4 regions of the Bilophila sp. 4_1_30 genome follow, and region 2 is predicted to be linked to each of the others. Evidence: predicted binding sites of a transcription regulator. Region 2 holds the regulator's gene; each other region holds the start of a gene.
The links. The regulator sigma-54, encoded in region 2, starts transcription at its own class of promoters, with help from an activator protein. The targets are predictions, from matches to a motif close to CTGGCACGGNNNNTGCTT.

Region 1: a site for sigma-54 is predicted at 1,604-1,621, ahead of speB (agmatinase). Genes of this name have one in related genera too.
Region 3: a site for sigma-54 is predicted at 1,834-1,851, ahead of HMPREF0178_RS09560 (glutamine synthetase III). Genes of this name have one in related genera too.
Region 4: a site for sigma-54 is predicted at 2,125-2,142, ahead of HMPREF0178_RS16955 (periplasmic heavy metal sensor). Genes of this name have one in related genera too.

The regions. Positions count from the first base shown of each region.
Region 1 is NZ_JH114233.1:547,460-551,236, forward strand. It holds gene HMPREF0178_RS14295 (sigma-54-dependent Fis family transcriptional regulator) at 15-1,382, opposite strand; gene speB (agmatinase) at 1,660-2,613, shown strand; gene HMPREF0178_RS14305 (ABC transporter substrate-binding protein) at 2,624-3,682, shown strand.
Region 2 is NZ_JH114231.1:384,058-387,834, forward strand. It holds gene HMPREF0178_RS01845 (LptA/OstA family protein) at 1-326, shown strand, start outside; gene lptB (LPS export ABC transporter ATP-binding protein) at 326-1,048, shown strand; gene rpoN (RNA polymerase factor sigma-54) at 1,361-2,839, shown strand; gene hpf (ribosome hibernation-promoting factor, HPF/YfiA family) at 2,977-3,513, shown strand; gene rapZ (RNase adapter RapZ) at 3,600-3,777, shown strand, end outside.
Region 3 is NZ_JH114232.1:656,435-660,211, reverse strand. It holds gene HMPREF0178_RS09560 (glutamine synthetase III) at 1-1,798, opposite strand, end outside; gene rny (ribonuclease Y) at 2,393-3,777, opposite strand, start outside.
Region 4 is NZ_JH114234.1:179,995-183,771, reverse strand. It holds gene HMPREF0178_RS16960 (ATP-binding protein) at 80-1,831, opposite strand; gene HMPREF0178_RS16955 (periplasmic heavy metal sensor) at 2,206-2,688, shown strand; gene HMPREF0178_RS16950 (periplasmic heavy metal sensor) at 2,889-3,380, shown strand; gene HMPREF0178_RS16945 (MltA domain-containing protein) at 3,705-3,777, opposite strand, start outside.

The sequences.
Region 1 (3,777 bases), on a different contig from region 2:
AGACTTTCCCTCGGCTATCCCTCTCCGGATGCCTCGTTTTTGTACTTCGCAATCTTCCGGGCGGCCGTGGGCTGGCTGATCCCCAGCGCCTTCGCAACTCCGGTCGTGGTCCCGCAGCCCTTATACGCTTCCAGAATCATGCGCCGTTCAAGCGTCTCCAACGCATCGGGCAGGCTCTTGCCTATCGGGCTTTCCGGATTCTCCTGATGCCGGAACATATGTTCCGGCAATTCGTCCGTCTTGATGACGCCCCCTGAAGAGACGATCACGAGCCGTTCGATAACGTTGCGCAGCTCACGGATATTCCCCGGCCACGAGTAGGCGGCGAGATGCCGTTTCACTTCCTCGGAAAAAACCTTTTCCGTCCCGTACTTGGCGTTCATCTCCTCCAGGATGCTCAGGCACAGCGGCACGATCTCCTCGCGCCGTTCCCGCAGGGGCGGAATCCATAGCGGCAGGACATTGAGCCGGAAAAACAGGTCACTGCGGAAACGCTTCTTCTCCACCAGAGCCTCCAGATCCTGGTTTGTCGCCGCCACCAGCCGGAAATCAATGGATACGGGCTTTATCCCGCCGAGCTTGACGATCTGCTTTTCCTGGATCACCTGCAACAGCTTGGACTGGAGCCGCAGCGGCAGTTCTCCGATCTCGTCGAGGAACAGCGTGCCCTTGTCCGCCAGTGCAATCCGCCCTTCTTTTCCCTTCTGGCTGGCTCCGGTGAACGCTCCGGCCTCATAGCCGAACAGCTCCGACTCCAACAGCGGGGCGGGGATGCCCGCACAATTGATTTCGACCAGCGGCCCGTTCGTGCGGTCGCTCAGATGGTGCACCAGACGGGCGACCACGTTCTTCCCGACCCCGGATTCTCCCGTGATGAGCACGGTCGTATTCACCTTGGCCAGCTTTTCGATGGTCGCGGCTATGGCCCTCATGGTCCCGCTGAAAGGCAGGCCTCCGGAGGTTTGGGGCGCATTCGGGGACACCAGCGCGCTGATTTTTTGGTATTCCTCATGCAATCGGCGTGAATAGCGCATGTCCACGCTGTAGCTCACCACAAACGAGACATCCCCGTCATCATCATAAATGGGAACGCCGGTAACGATATTGTATTGTCCCGAGCGCGTGGCCTCGGTCAGCGTGACCACCCGGCGGGTTTTGAGGACGAGGGCCGCCACGGATGGTGAAAACACTTTTTCCGCCTCCAGTTCATAGGTGGTCCTGCCGATGATCCGGTCGCGGCTGATCCCGTAATTGCGCTCAAAGCAGCTGCTCACCCAGCGCATGACGCCGTTGTGGTCAACGATGGCGACGTTGTCGTGGATGGCCTCAATGACGGAAAACAAATCTTCCGTACTCGGTAAAGCGGCATCGAACGGCGACATGGCGGGGCCTCCTGCGGATGTATTCAATACTGAATAGGCTATTCATGTTTGAATAACAAGAGCTCCGCAGGGGATTTTTTTCTTTTTTGTGTTATATTACCGCATGATAGAGAAATCGATATTCGTTCTTCCTCCCCTGTGGAACAGCACATTATTCATACTTGAATAGCCTTTCACTGCTGCCCTAAGAACAATCTATTTTTATTTCAACATATTACACTATGGCATGTACCTTGCTTATTAAAAAATAAAACCACCTTCCGACAAGGAGCATGACATGGGCGTTCCCGTCAATTCACTGGCTTCCCCCCGTTTCTGCGGGGTCCGCACCTTTCAGCGCCTGCCGTATTCCGCCAATTGTTCCGGCAACGATTTCGCCGTGCTCGGCGTGCCTTTCGACACGGCGACCTCATATCGGCCAGGATGCCGGTTCGGTCCGGCTGCCATCCGGGACGCCTCCAGCATCCTGAAGTCCTACCACAGCGTTCTTGACGTGGATATTTTCGAGCACTGCCAAGGCGTCGATGCGGGCGATGTGGATATCATCCCCGGCTATCTCGACGAGTCCTTCGAGCGCATCGAAGCCGCCGTCGCGGGCGTGCTCGACGCCGGGGCCGTCCCGGTGATCATGGGCGGCGACCATTCCATCACCCTGCCCGAACTGCGCGCCGTGGCAAAGCGCTGCGGTCCCGTGGCCCTGCTCCACTTCGACGCCCATTCCGACACCGGCGACGACTTTTTCGGCAAACCCTACAACCACGGCACAACCTTCCACTGGGCCATCGAGGAAGGGCTGATCCTCCCCGAACAAAGCACACAGGCGGGCATCCGAGGCCCGCTCTATTCCCGGTCCAGCCTCGACTACGCCAAGGGCAAGGGGATGCGCGTCATCAGCGGGTGGGAACTGCACGACATCGGTGTGGATGAGACGATCCGCATCATGCGCGAGCGGATCCGCCCCGGAACCCCGGTTTTCGTCACCTTCGATATCGATTTCCTCGACGCCGCCTATGCGCCGGGGACCGGGACGCCGGAAATCGGCGGCTTCACCACCCATGAGGCCCTCAAGCTCATCCTCGGCGTGTGCCCCGGACAGCGCCTTGTCGGAATGGATCTGGTGGAAGTCCTTCCGGATACCGACTCCGCTGGCATCACCTCGTTCGCCGCGGCGGGGATCATGCACGCGTTTCTGGCCTGCCTCGCCGCCAACAAGAAGCATAACCCCTCATAAGGAGTCCACTATGCGCCTGAACAAGTTCCTCTCCGGCCTTGCCGCCGTTTTGTTGGCCTTCTCCCTGTGCAACGCCGCTTCCGCCGCCCCGCTCACCAAGATCCGCACGGCGTGGATGGATTCCTATGAAACGTTCGCCATGTGGTACGCCAAGGAAAAAGGATGGGACAAAGAGGCCGGTCTGGATATCGACATCCTGTTCTTCGATTCGGGCATGGCCATCCTCAATGCCCTACCCGCCGGTGAATGGCAGTATTCCTGCCTCGGCGGGGTTCCGGCCATGATGGGGAACCTGCGCTACGGCACCAGCGTCATCGGCGTCGGCACCGACGAGTCCGCCTGCGTCGCCGTGCTCGCCCGGCCCGACAATCCCGTCTTCAAGACTCAGGGCCTCAACCCCAAGCATCCCGACGTATTCGGGAGCCCAGAGGACGTGCGGGGCAAGACCATCTTCTGCACCACGGTTTCCTCCGCCCACTTCGCGCTCACAGCGTGGCTTGATGCCGTCGGCGTAAAGCCCACTGAAGTGACCATCAAGAACATGGATCAGCCACAAGCCCTCGCCGCCTTTGAAAACGGCATCGGCGACTTCGTGGCCCTGTGGGCGCCGCATATGTACGCCGGAACCGACAAGGGCTGGAAGATCGCTGGAAGCGCCGCCCTGTGCGGCAAGGGTACCCCGCTCGTCCTCGTGGCCGACACCAAGTACGCCGACGCCCACCCTGAAAACACCGCAAAGTTCCTCTCCGTCTACCTGCGCGGCGTCGAACACCTGCGGACGGCCAGCATCGACGACCTGATCCCCGAATACCAGCGTTTCTTCTTCGACTGGGCCGGAAAGACCTACTCCAAGGAACTCGCCCGGCTGGATCTGGAATCCCATCCCGCATGGGACATCAAGGGACAGCTCACCCTCTTCGATACCTCCAAGGGCATGAGCACAGTCCAGCAGTGGCAAGCCGACACAGCCCAGTTCTTCGCCTCCATCGGCAGCATCACCCCGGATGAACTCAAGAAGGTCGAAAACGCCTCCTACGTCACCGACAAGTTCCTCAAGCTCGTCAAGTAACCGTTCCCTGCCGGAAAATGCCCCTACCCCGCCCTCTCCCGTATCCCCGCGGGAGAGGGGTTTTCTTTCTCGCAAAGCCTGTTTTCCCCACAGTT
Region 2 (3,777 bases):
CTCAGAAGAAAGAAGGCGAAAAAGGCGGTATGCCTGCCGGAATGGCAGCCGGTGACGTTGATCGCATCGTTGCCGAACGGAATGTGCGTATGAAAAGTGAAAACCGCAACGGAACTTGCGCGAAGGCAACCTATACGATGGATGACGGCGTTCTTCTCATGGAAGGCGATCCTCGCCTGACTGATGGCGAAAACACCGTTACCGGGGAAACCATCAAGTACTTTACGGAAGAAAACCGCAGCGAAGTCATGGGCGGGTCCAAGAAACGCGTCGAAGCTGTCTTTTCCGGTTCTAAAAACTCCAGCCCGATCCGGGGGAACCGCTGATGGCCCGATTGTCCGGCGTTGACTTGCGCAAATGGTACGGCCAACGCGAGGTCGTACGCGGTGTTTCCCCCGAAGTGAACCAAGGGGAAATCGTCGGTCTGCTCGGCCCGAACGGGGCGGGTAAAACCACTTCGTTCTATATGCTGACCGGAATCATCAAACCGTCTTCCGGGCGGGTTCTCCTTGAAGAGCAGGATATTGGCACGTGGCCGCTCCATGAGCGCGCACGTGTGGGCATTTCCTACCTCCCGCAGGAGAGTTCCGTCTTCAGAAAACTTACGGTACGTCAAAATCTTCAGATTATTCTGGAGCATACGGGCCTTTCCCGTAAGGAGCAGAAAGAAAGGGCGGATGTATTGCTTGAAGATTTCGGTCTCACCCGACTGGAAAAATCCCACGCCATGCACCTGTCCGGAGGAGAACGCCGGCGTCTGGAAATCGCCCGTGCGCTTATCCGGGAACCGAAATTCGTCCTTCTCGACGAACCGTTTGCTGGCATCGACCCTCTTGCGGTGGGTGATATCCAAGGTTTGGTGCGCGCCTTGCGTGATCGCGGGATCGGAGTTCTCATCTCTGACCACAATGTCCGTGAAACACTGACGATTTGCGATCGGGCCTACCTCATGGTGCAGGGGCAGGTCGTTCTTTCCGGGACACCGGAAACCATCGTCAATAACGAACAGGCCCGGAGCGTATATCTTGGAGAAGGTTTCTCGCTCTGAGACACCATATTCCGTCATTCTCTGTGATTATAAAAAAAGATCGTGTGCTCCGGTACCGATCTTTTTTTGTGAGTTGAATAAGATAACCAGTCTTTTTCTCATTTCTTTTTCATCCAATAAACATCTCCGAGAAAAGAACAGAGAAAAAAAGCGTCCCTGTTCTTGCAACATCCCTAAGCATGTGGCATAATCCCTGCATGTAAGGCATAAAGATGCCCGGTTGATCTTCGCCTGACGGTTACCGTCGGTTCCCCTCCTCTCACAAGGTGTACCTGCGGGTTGGACAGACTCTTATGACAACGGGATATTTGCATGGCATTGGAACTCAGACAGCAGCTTAAACTTTCACAACAGCTGGTGATGACACCACAATTGCAGCAGGCTATCCGCCTATTGCAGCTATCCCGCTTGGAGCTTGTGGAAACGGTCCAGCGCGAGCTGCTGGAAAACCCGTTCCTCGAAGAAATTCAGGATGAGCCATCCAACGAGCCGCCCGCAGAAGTCCGTCCCGAATCCCCGCGAGATGAGCCTACATACGATCGGGAAGTGGCCCGCTCCGAAGACTGGGAAGACTATCTCGGAGAATTCGCCAGTACCCCGCAGCAAGTCCAGCCCAGAGACTATGAGCTCCCCGAAGAAATGAGTTCTCTGGAGGCCAGATATGCCTCCAGCCCCACTCTTGAAAGCCACCTCATGTGGCAGCTCCGCCTTTCCTCTCTCTCCGATGACCAAAAAGAACTCGGTGAAATCATTATCGGAAATCTCTCTTCTTCCGGCTACCTCCAAGCATCTCTTGAGGAAATGGCAGAGATGGCGCGGGCGGATTTTGCTGACGGGGCTTCGACCGCCGAAGCGAAAGATAAAGCATGGCCCACTGCCGAAGAGGTGGCGACGGTCCTTAAGGCCATCCAGCTATTCGATCCGGTGGGTGTTGCAGCCCGAACCCCGCAAGAATGTCTCCTCATCCAGATAAAAGCATTGGGATATGACAGGGATCAGGTGCTTGTTGATCTCGTGCGTGATCACCTTGAAGATCTGGAAGCCCACAGATACAAGCCCCTGCTCCGCAAATTCCGGCTGGATATGGATGAACTCAAGGAATATTTGGATATCATCCAGTCCCTTGATCCCATGCCCGGAGCGAGTTTTGGCGAAGGCGTGTCCACTTTTGTCAGCCCTGACGTCTTTGTTTACAAGGTGGACGGGGAATTCCTCATTGTCCTCAATGAGGACGGCCTGCCGAATCTGCACTTGAGCCCTGTGTATGATAACGCATCGGAAAACGCGTCAAGCAAGGAAAAAGAATACTTCAACGAAAAAATCCGTTCTGCGGCGTGGCTTATCAAAAGCCTGCACCAGCGGCAGCGGACATTGTACAAAGTCGTCGAAAGTATTGTAAAACACCAGCGCGGCTTTTTTGAGGAAGGGATCAGCAAGTTCAAACCGCTTATCCTGAAAGACATCGCCGATGATATCAACATGCACGAATCCACGGTCAGCCGCATCACGACCAACAAATATGTGGCAACACCCTTCGGCGTGTACGAACTCAAATTCTTTTTCAACAGCGCGCTGGAGCTGGATGACGGAAGCCAGGTGGGTTCGGAGAGCGTCAAGGCGCTCATCAAAAAGTGCATCAGCGAGGAAGATCCTAAAAACCCTCTCTCCGATGAACGCATCGGCGAAATTCTCAAGGAACACTTGAAAGTGAATATAGCCCGAAGAACGGTAGCCAAGTACCGGATGGCAATGGATATTCCGTCATCGTCCAGGAGAAAGGCCCATTTTTAGCCGTTCGAGGCCGTTTGAGAGCCCTTGACAGGACCCCTAAAAGGTTGTTGTAAAGAAGCCATGCCTGACAAAGCAATGTCCGTTGCGGATATCTCGGTATTCGCTGTGCGGACCGGTTATCAGCCAAAGGAGGCTTCATGCACATTTCCTTTACTTTCAAGAATTTCGAGCCGTCTGAACATTTGCGTAAGTATGCCCGCCGCCGTATGGAGAAGCTGGGAAGATTCTTCGGCAAGAACCCCGCTCTTGATGCGCAGGTGAATATGGCGGTCGATAAGTTCCGCCAGCGCGTGGAAGTTCAGCTTACCGGTGACGGCATCAACATCGCCGCCAGCGAAGTCTCGGAAGATATGTACGCCTCCATCGACCTCGTTCTTGATAAGCTGGAAGCTCAGGTCAAGAAGTTCGTTTCCCGTAACAAGGAAATCCATCGTAAGGGACGCGCTAACGATATCGATGTGTATACGTTTGAAGTGACGGAAGAAGATGGAGAACGAACGATTACCGGGCGAGACCATTTTTCTCCCAAGCCCATGAGCCCCGACGAGGCGGCCATGCAGCTTGATGCAAATGACTTTGAATTCCTCACGTTCCTGAATTCGGAAAATGATCGCATCAATGTCATCTATCGGCGTAAGAACGGTAACCTTGGACTGATAGATCCCATCTTCTAGGGCTTGTGCCGGTACACAAAGCGATTTCAACAAGCCCGTCCGGGGAGTCTCCACCGGACGGGCTTCCTGTTACTACGGAAAATACCATGACGGATCAGCCTCTCCTTCCTGAACATGCCGCGGAAAAGTCGACGGACTCCGCTTCTGAATCTCCAAAACCGAATGCGGATAAGCCGATTTTCATCATCACCGGCCTCTCCGGCGCGGGCAAAAGTACTGTGCTCCATGTCTTCGAGGACATGCGCCTGTTCACCGCGGACGGGG
Region 3 (3,777 bases), on a different contig from region 2:
GCAAAATTTCCTGCCGGGACAGCATTTCCCTCGGGCTCAGGACGCCGTGGCGCTCAAAAACAGCCATCACATCCTTGTCGCTGTAGTGGGCAAGGGCGGCCACGGTGTCCTTGAGGTTCGGCAGCCCGCGCTTTTCAGCCTCGGCAAGCCACTCGTCGCTGTACCCGTTGCCGTCGAATACGATGGGCATGTGCTCCGCGAACAGTTTGGCGAGCAGGCTCTGGATGGCGGCGTTGAGTGGCGTCCCTTGGGCAAGCTCGGCTTCCAGCATGGAGGCGATGTCGTCCAGCGCGCAGGCCATGGCCGCATTCAGGGAAATATTTGCCGTAGCGATGTTTTGGGAGGAGCCGAGGGCGCGGAATTCAAACTTGTTGCCGGTGAACGCGAACGGGCTGGTCCGGTTGCGGTCGGACAGATCGCGCGGGATATTCGGCAACACGGAAACGCCTATCTGGAGCGGTTCCGAGCAGCCGCCGGCGGCCTCTTTCCCGTAGGCGATGGCACGGATGATCGCGGAGAGACTGTCCCCGAGATACACGGACAGCACGGCGGGCGGCGCTTCGTTGGCGCCCAGGCGGTGATCGTTGCTGGCCCCGATGATGCCGAGGCGCAGGTTGATGCCGTGCTTGTGCACGGCGCGCAGGACGGCGGCGAGGAAGACGAGGAACTGGGCGTTCTTCATCGGGGTTTCGCCGGGGTTCAGCAGGTTGTGGCCGTCGGAATCGCACAGCGACCAGTTGTTGTGCTTGCCCGATCCGTTGACGCCCGCGAACGGCTTTTCATGCAGCAGGCAAACGTAGCCATGCCGCCGGGCCGTGCGGCGCATCACTTCCATCGTCAGCATGTTGTGGTCCGTGGCGATGTTCACGTCCTCGTATACGGGAGCGATCTCGAACTGGCCGGGAGCCACTTCGTTGTGGCGGGTATGCGCAGGGATGCCGAGCGCGAAAAGGCGCTGCTCCACATCCTGCATATAGGCCAGAACCCGGCTGGGGATGCTGCCGAAGTAGTGATCCTCCATTTCCTGACCCTTGGCGGGCTTTGCGCCGTAAAGGGTGCGCCCGCACATCATGAGGTCGGGCCGCTGGACATAGAGACGCCGATCGACAAGGAAATATTCCTGCTCGGAACCCACCATCGCCTGAACGCCGGTAGCCGTCGTATTGCCGAGCAGGCGGAGGATGCGCAGGGCCTGTGCGGAAACGGCCTCCACAGAGCGCATCAGCGGTGTTTTGCGGTCAAGGGCCTCACCCGTGTAGGAATAGAACACCGTGGGGATATACAGCGTCTTGCGTCCGTACTCGTCGCCAAGCAGGAATACCGGCGAGGTAGGGTCCCACGCCGTGTAGCCGCGGGCCTCAAACGTCGAACGGATGCCGCCGGACGGGAAGGAAGAAGCGTCCGGCTCACCCTTGATGAGCATTTTCCCGGAAAACTCGCCGAACACCTGCCCGTCCGCCGTGGGAGACAGGAAGGCGTCGTGCTTTTCAGCCGTCAGCCCGGTCATGGGCTGGAACCAGTGGGTGTAATGCGTAGCGCCGTGTTCGAGAGCCCAATCCTTCATGGCTCCGGCGATGATGTCGGCATCGGCCGGATCAAGCGGGGTGCGATGGGTCATGGTCCGCATGAGGCGGTCATACACTTCACGCGGGAGGCGCTGACGCATGACGCGTGTGTTGAACACATCGCAGCCATACCCGTTGGCAAGAGCCTTGCCCTGCTCCGGAGCCGGAAGAGGCGCAACAGGCTGGGCGGTGGAAATATGATCAAGGGCTGTTTCACGGACGGTGGAACTCATGGGATCACTCCTCGAATAGGTTGATGCCCGGATAGAAGCAAAATCGGGGCCAACATATTCAAAGCGTGAGCGGCGAACACGTCCATTCTGTAACAGATTAAAATCACAAAATTATCCCGTCTATACCCTGAGGTTGAATTCCAGATTTCCCTTCTTCCGGAGGAAAGGGACGAGGCGTGCATGAAAAATTCCACCTTTACGTAGAATTCATCCATCTATTTGATTTCATGTATTTTTCAATCGGAATTTCTTCCTTCATCCGCCAGCGCTCATTCCTTGAACGCTCAATCAAATTGAATTCCGTGGGGTTTTCTCCAAAAAGACCTTTTTGTAGGAAATACCTATCAATCTACATTTTTGTAGATTGATGGCAGTATGTCAGTGCAAAGCGCGCCGTTTCCCCGGAGAGACAAGGCATGTGTGGGCGCTGCCTACTCCAACACAGCAAGACCGCAGATGGATAAAGAGAATCTTTTCACAGAGCCGAGGGTTGAAGAGGCGGCATCATTTGCGGTCCGCTCTCCCCAATGCCCTCCAGCATAAAAAAAGGAGGGAACCGAAGTTCCCTCCCGTGAATGGCATGAGGAGCGGCGGCTATTTCGCGTAGCCGACGGCCCGGCGCTCACGGATGACCGTGACGCGGATCTGGCCGGGATAGGTAAGGTTTTCTTCAATCTTGCCGGTGATGCCCTTACAGAGCATGTAGGTCTGATCGTCATCCACGTTTTCGGAATTGACCATGACGCGGATTTCGCGCCCGGCCTGAATGGCGTACGCTTTGGATACTCCGTCGAATTCGGAAGCGATGTTTTCCAAATCCTCAAGGCGCTTGACGTAGCTTTCCAAGAGTTCCTTGCGCGCGCCGGGACGGGCCCCGGAAAGGGAGTCCGCAGCCTGCACCAGCACGGCCAGCGCGGTTTCAGGGCGCTGATCCTCATGGTGTGCGGCGATGGCGTGCAGGATTTCCTTGCTTTCATTGTACTTTTTGGCGAGATCCGCTCCGATGAGCGCGTGCGGGCCTTCGACCTCGTGGTCGACGGCCTTGCCGATGTCGTGCAGCAGGCCGGCGCGCTTGGCTTTCTTGATGTCCATGCCGAGCTCGGCGGCCATCATGCCGCACAGGGCGGAAACTTCCAGCGAATGCTGGAGCACGTTCTGCGTGAAGCTGGTACGGTAACGGAGCTGGCCCAGAAAGCGGACGAGTTCGGGATGGATGCCGTGCACGCCCGCGTCGAACGTGGCCTGTTCGCCCACTTCGCGGATCTGCACTTCAAGCTCCTGCTCGCATTTGTGGACAACATCCTCAATGCGGGCCGGATGGATGCGCCCGTCCTGAATGAGGCGTTCAAGGGCCATCTTGGCGACCTGGCGGCGCAGGGGGCTGTATGCGGACAGGATGACTGTTTCGGGAGTGTCGTCGATGATGAGATCAACGCCGGTAGCCGCTTCCAGAGCGCGGATGTTGCGCCCTTCACGGCCGATGATGCGGCCTTTCATGTCTTCGCTGGGCAGGGTCACGGCGGTGACGGTGTGTTCGCCCACATAGTCGCCCGCATAGCGCTGGATGGAACAGGCGATGATCTCCTTGGCCTTGCGGTCCGCGGTTTCGCGGGCTTCGGCCTCAATGAGGCGCATCATCTTGGCGGCCTCGTGGCGGGTGCGGGACTCGATTTCCGCAAAAAGCCGCTGCCGGGCCTCCTCGGCGGTCAGGCCGGAGACTTCCTGCAGACGGTGTTCCTGCTCATCGATGCGTTCGTTGAGCGTTTCCTCAAGCTCGGCAAGTTTCCGCTCCTTTTTGGAGAGGTCTTTTTCGACGCTCAGGAGTTCGTGTTCTTTTTCGGTCGCTTTTTCAAGCTTTTCCTCAAGCCGCTCGCCCTGCTCCTGAAGCTTGCGGTCGCGGGCCTTCAGCTCGCGCTCGCGTTCCTTGAACTCATGCTCAAGTTCGCGCTTCTGGTTGAACAGCTCGTCCTGGCCTTGAA
Region 4 (3,777 bases), on a different contig from region 2:
GTTGGGGGTCCGGGGAAGGGAGGGCAACCTTTTTTCAGAAAGGTTGCCCTCCCTTCCCCCGGCTCTCACCTACCCCCGCCTACGCCACAAACGGGAAACGAAGCTTGAACACCGTGCCCTCGCCGGGCGTGCTGGCGACTTCGATCGTGCCATCGTGCGCTTCCACGATCTTGTGCACGATGGAAAGCCCCAGCCCCGTGCCGCTGGCCTTGGTGGTGAAATACGGGCTGAAAATATCCGCCAGACGTTCGGGGGCGATGCCGCACCCCGTATCCGCAACATCCAGCGCCAGCTCCGTACCTTCCATCCGGGCCCGCACCATCAGCCTACCGCCATCGGGCATGGCCTGTACAGCGTTGAGAAACAAGTTGAGCAACACTTGCGTCATACGGTCCCGGTCCAGCCGTACGGACAACGGCGGCTCCGGCAGCTCGGCCTCAAACCGGATCTTGCGGGCGTCCATATCCGACCGCACCATGTCGCGGGCCCGCTCCACAAGCTCGTTCAGCGCGACATCGGTCAGGTTCAGCACATCGGGGCGCGCAAAATCAAGAAGGTCGCCCACCACCTTGTCCAGGCGGAGCACCTCCCTCGTCATGATGTCAGCCATGCGGCTTTCGTCGCTGCCTTCGGGGCTCGCTTCCATGAAGAAACGGGCCAACCCCTTAATGGCACTGAGGGGGTTGCGGACCTCATGGGCGATGCCCGCCGCCATATTGCCGAGCGCCACCAGACGGTCCCGCCGCCGCAGTTCGCTCTGGAGGCGCCGGATTTCCCCGAGATCGCGCATGATCAAAGCCGTGCCGATGGCTTCGCCCTCCTCGGTCACAATGTGCGAGGCGCTGATCGCCAACGGAACCCGACGCTCACCGACCGTGCACCAGGCCTCCTGCTCTCTCGCGGCATCCTGCGCCGTCCGCCCTTCGAGCACGGCCCATACGCCGGGCAGCAGGTCATGAAGGCCCCGCCCCGTCGCCGCCGTCCGGGTCAGCCCGGTGATGTCCTGCGCGGCGGGGTTGATGGATGTAATGCGATCGTCCATGTCCGTGGAAATGATGCCCACCGGAAGCGTCCGCAGGATTTCCGAAGAAAAGGCCGTGGTTTCCTGTACGAGCTTGCGCGAGCGCCTGTAACTCTGGATCAGGAACAGGGTAATGCAGCCCACCAAGCCTACAAAAACAAGAATGCCGAACATGACCGCCATATGCTTTTCGTCGGCGGCCTGTGCCTCCTCAAGGGGGGTGAGATCATACTCGACGAAAATAACCAGCGATGTGCCCTCGGCAATGCTCGCTTCCAACATGCCGCACGAGTCGCCGTCCAGCCCGCGCCTCATCATCCTGTGCCCGCCGCCATGCCTGCGGCGTTCCCCCTGCGGGACGGAAAACTGCTTATACACTTGGAATACGGGCATCCCATCGGGCAATTCCCTCGCATTCCATTTGACCTGCCGGGTCGGATCGAGCTCCGCCAGAACTTCCGGCGACAAGAAACTCGTGCCGATGAGTTTTGTATCGGCCGCCATCAGCACGGTCCCGTTACGGTTGGTGATCACCAGCGAAACGATGTCCGGCTGTTCCCCGACCTTGTTGAGCAGATCGCTCAGCACTTCATCGGACCAGTGATATCCCATACCGGTCCGCAACGCACCTTCCAGCGCGCTGATGAGCGCCGCCCCCTTTTCAAGGGTCAGCTGCGACGTGAAATCCGATTCGCGTTTGGCGTTGTGCAGCCCGAACACCACGATCCCCGCTGAAAACAGCAAGGCGCAGACCATGACGAACCACGGGAACAGCGTGAGCCACCGGGGCATTTTCTTTAACGACGACATATACACGTGAATATCCTTTTGCGGAGCGGCATCCGGTTGCCGGATCTTCGGATCCGAATTTTTTCTAAGGTACAGCAAAAACCATTCCCGGATTAAAACCGCTTTCGCCCCCCATTATCCGCAGGGTTCCCGGCGTCTCCACCCCGCCCCTGCCCAAGGGGTGTGGCGTTTTTACACACTCGAAAACGCGGTGTGGTTCCATTCTACCCACTCACGGGGCCGCTCGTGAAGCGCTGAATGACGCATTTTTATTTTAATGAATAAAATTCATGTATTACAAAACAACGCATACTTTGGCACGCCTGTTGCTATATGCTCAACAAGCCGTTTGGCTTCAACCTTTCAATCAAAACACCATTACTGGAGTACACACTATGAAGACTCGCGCTCTTATCGCCGCTTTCGCCCTTTCCGCCATCGTTCTCGGTTCCGGCGTGTCCGCTTTCGCCTACAACGGGTACCACAACAACGGTAACCACGCTGGGATGTCCGCGGTTTCTCCTGAAAACCAGGGTGCCTATGATGCCATGATGAAGGATTACTACAGCCGCGTATCCCCGATTCAGGACAAGCTGAACGCCAAGGGCATCGAGCTCGACGCCCTGTCCCGCAACCCCAACGCCAAGCCCGAAACCATTTCCAAGCTCGCCAATGAGGTGGCGGAACTCCGCTCTCAGCTCCGCGCCGAACGCATGACCCTCGGCGACAAGATGGAAAAGGAACTCGGTATCCGGCCCGGCCGCGGCATGATGGGCAACGGTATGATGGGCAACGGCATGGGCTACCACAACGGCGGCCGTCACGGTGGTGGTCACGGTGGTCATGGCGGCGGTTACGGTTCCAACTGCAACTACTAGCCTCCGAGCGCCCGGGGACGCTTCCCTCCCCGGAGCGACACACCTGATACGTTACAGGCGTGAAGGCCGCATGGAACCGTTCTCCGCCTCCCGCAGCAACCCGGAACGTGCGCGGCCAACCGCTTCACCATACATTCAGCATTATTCCAATAAGCTTACGTTTTTTTAACCTCTCAAACACCATCACAGGAGTACATACCATGAAGACTCGCGCCCTCATCGCCGCTTTCGCCCTTTCCGCCATCGTTCTCGGTTCCGGCGTGTCCGCTTTCGCCTACAACGGATACCACAACTATGGCAACCACGCCGGGATGTCCGCCCTTTCTCCCGAAAAACAGGGTGCCTATGATGCCATGATGAAGGATTACTACAGCCGCGTATCCCCGATTCAGGACAAGCTGAACGCCAAGGGCATCGAGCTCGACGCCCTGTCCCGCAACCCCAACGCCAAGCCCGAAACCATTTCCAAGCTCGCCAATGAGGTGGCGGAACTCCGCTCCCAGCTCCGCGCCGAACGCATGACCCTCGGCGACAAAATGGAAAAGGAACTCGGTATCCGGCCCGGCCGCGGCATGATGGGCAACGGTATGATGGGCAACGGCATGGGCTACCACAACGGCGGCCGTCACGGCGGCGGTCATGGTGGCCATGGCGGACACGGCGGCGGTTACGGCTCCAACTGCAGCTACTAGCCTCCGAGCGCCCGGGGACGCTTCCCTCCCCGGAACGACACACCTGATACGTTACAGGCGCGAGGGCCGTATGAAGTTGCTCTCCGCCTCCCGCCGCAACCCGGAACATGCGCGGTCAGCCGCTTCACCATAACTCCGAACGTTTCTTCAACAACCTCACTTCCGCACCGAGACCGAGGGGGACTGCCTCCCTCGGTCTCGGTGTTTTGTGCAAGGTTGGTTGCGGGAAGGAAAAGAATAAATGTATGAAGCCGGGCGCTGAAACGGCACGGCAACGGCTTTTCGGAATCCCTCGGAGGGAAAGCCTCACCTTTTCGGCAAGGCTCACTGTTTCGCCAACAACAGCCAGACCTGCCCCTGATTGTAAATGGTCATGGCCTGACGGTGGGCGTCTTCG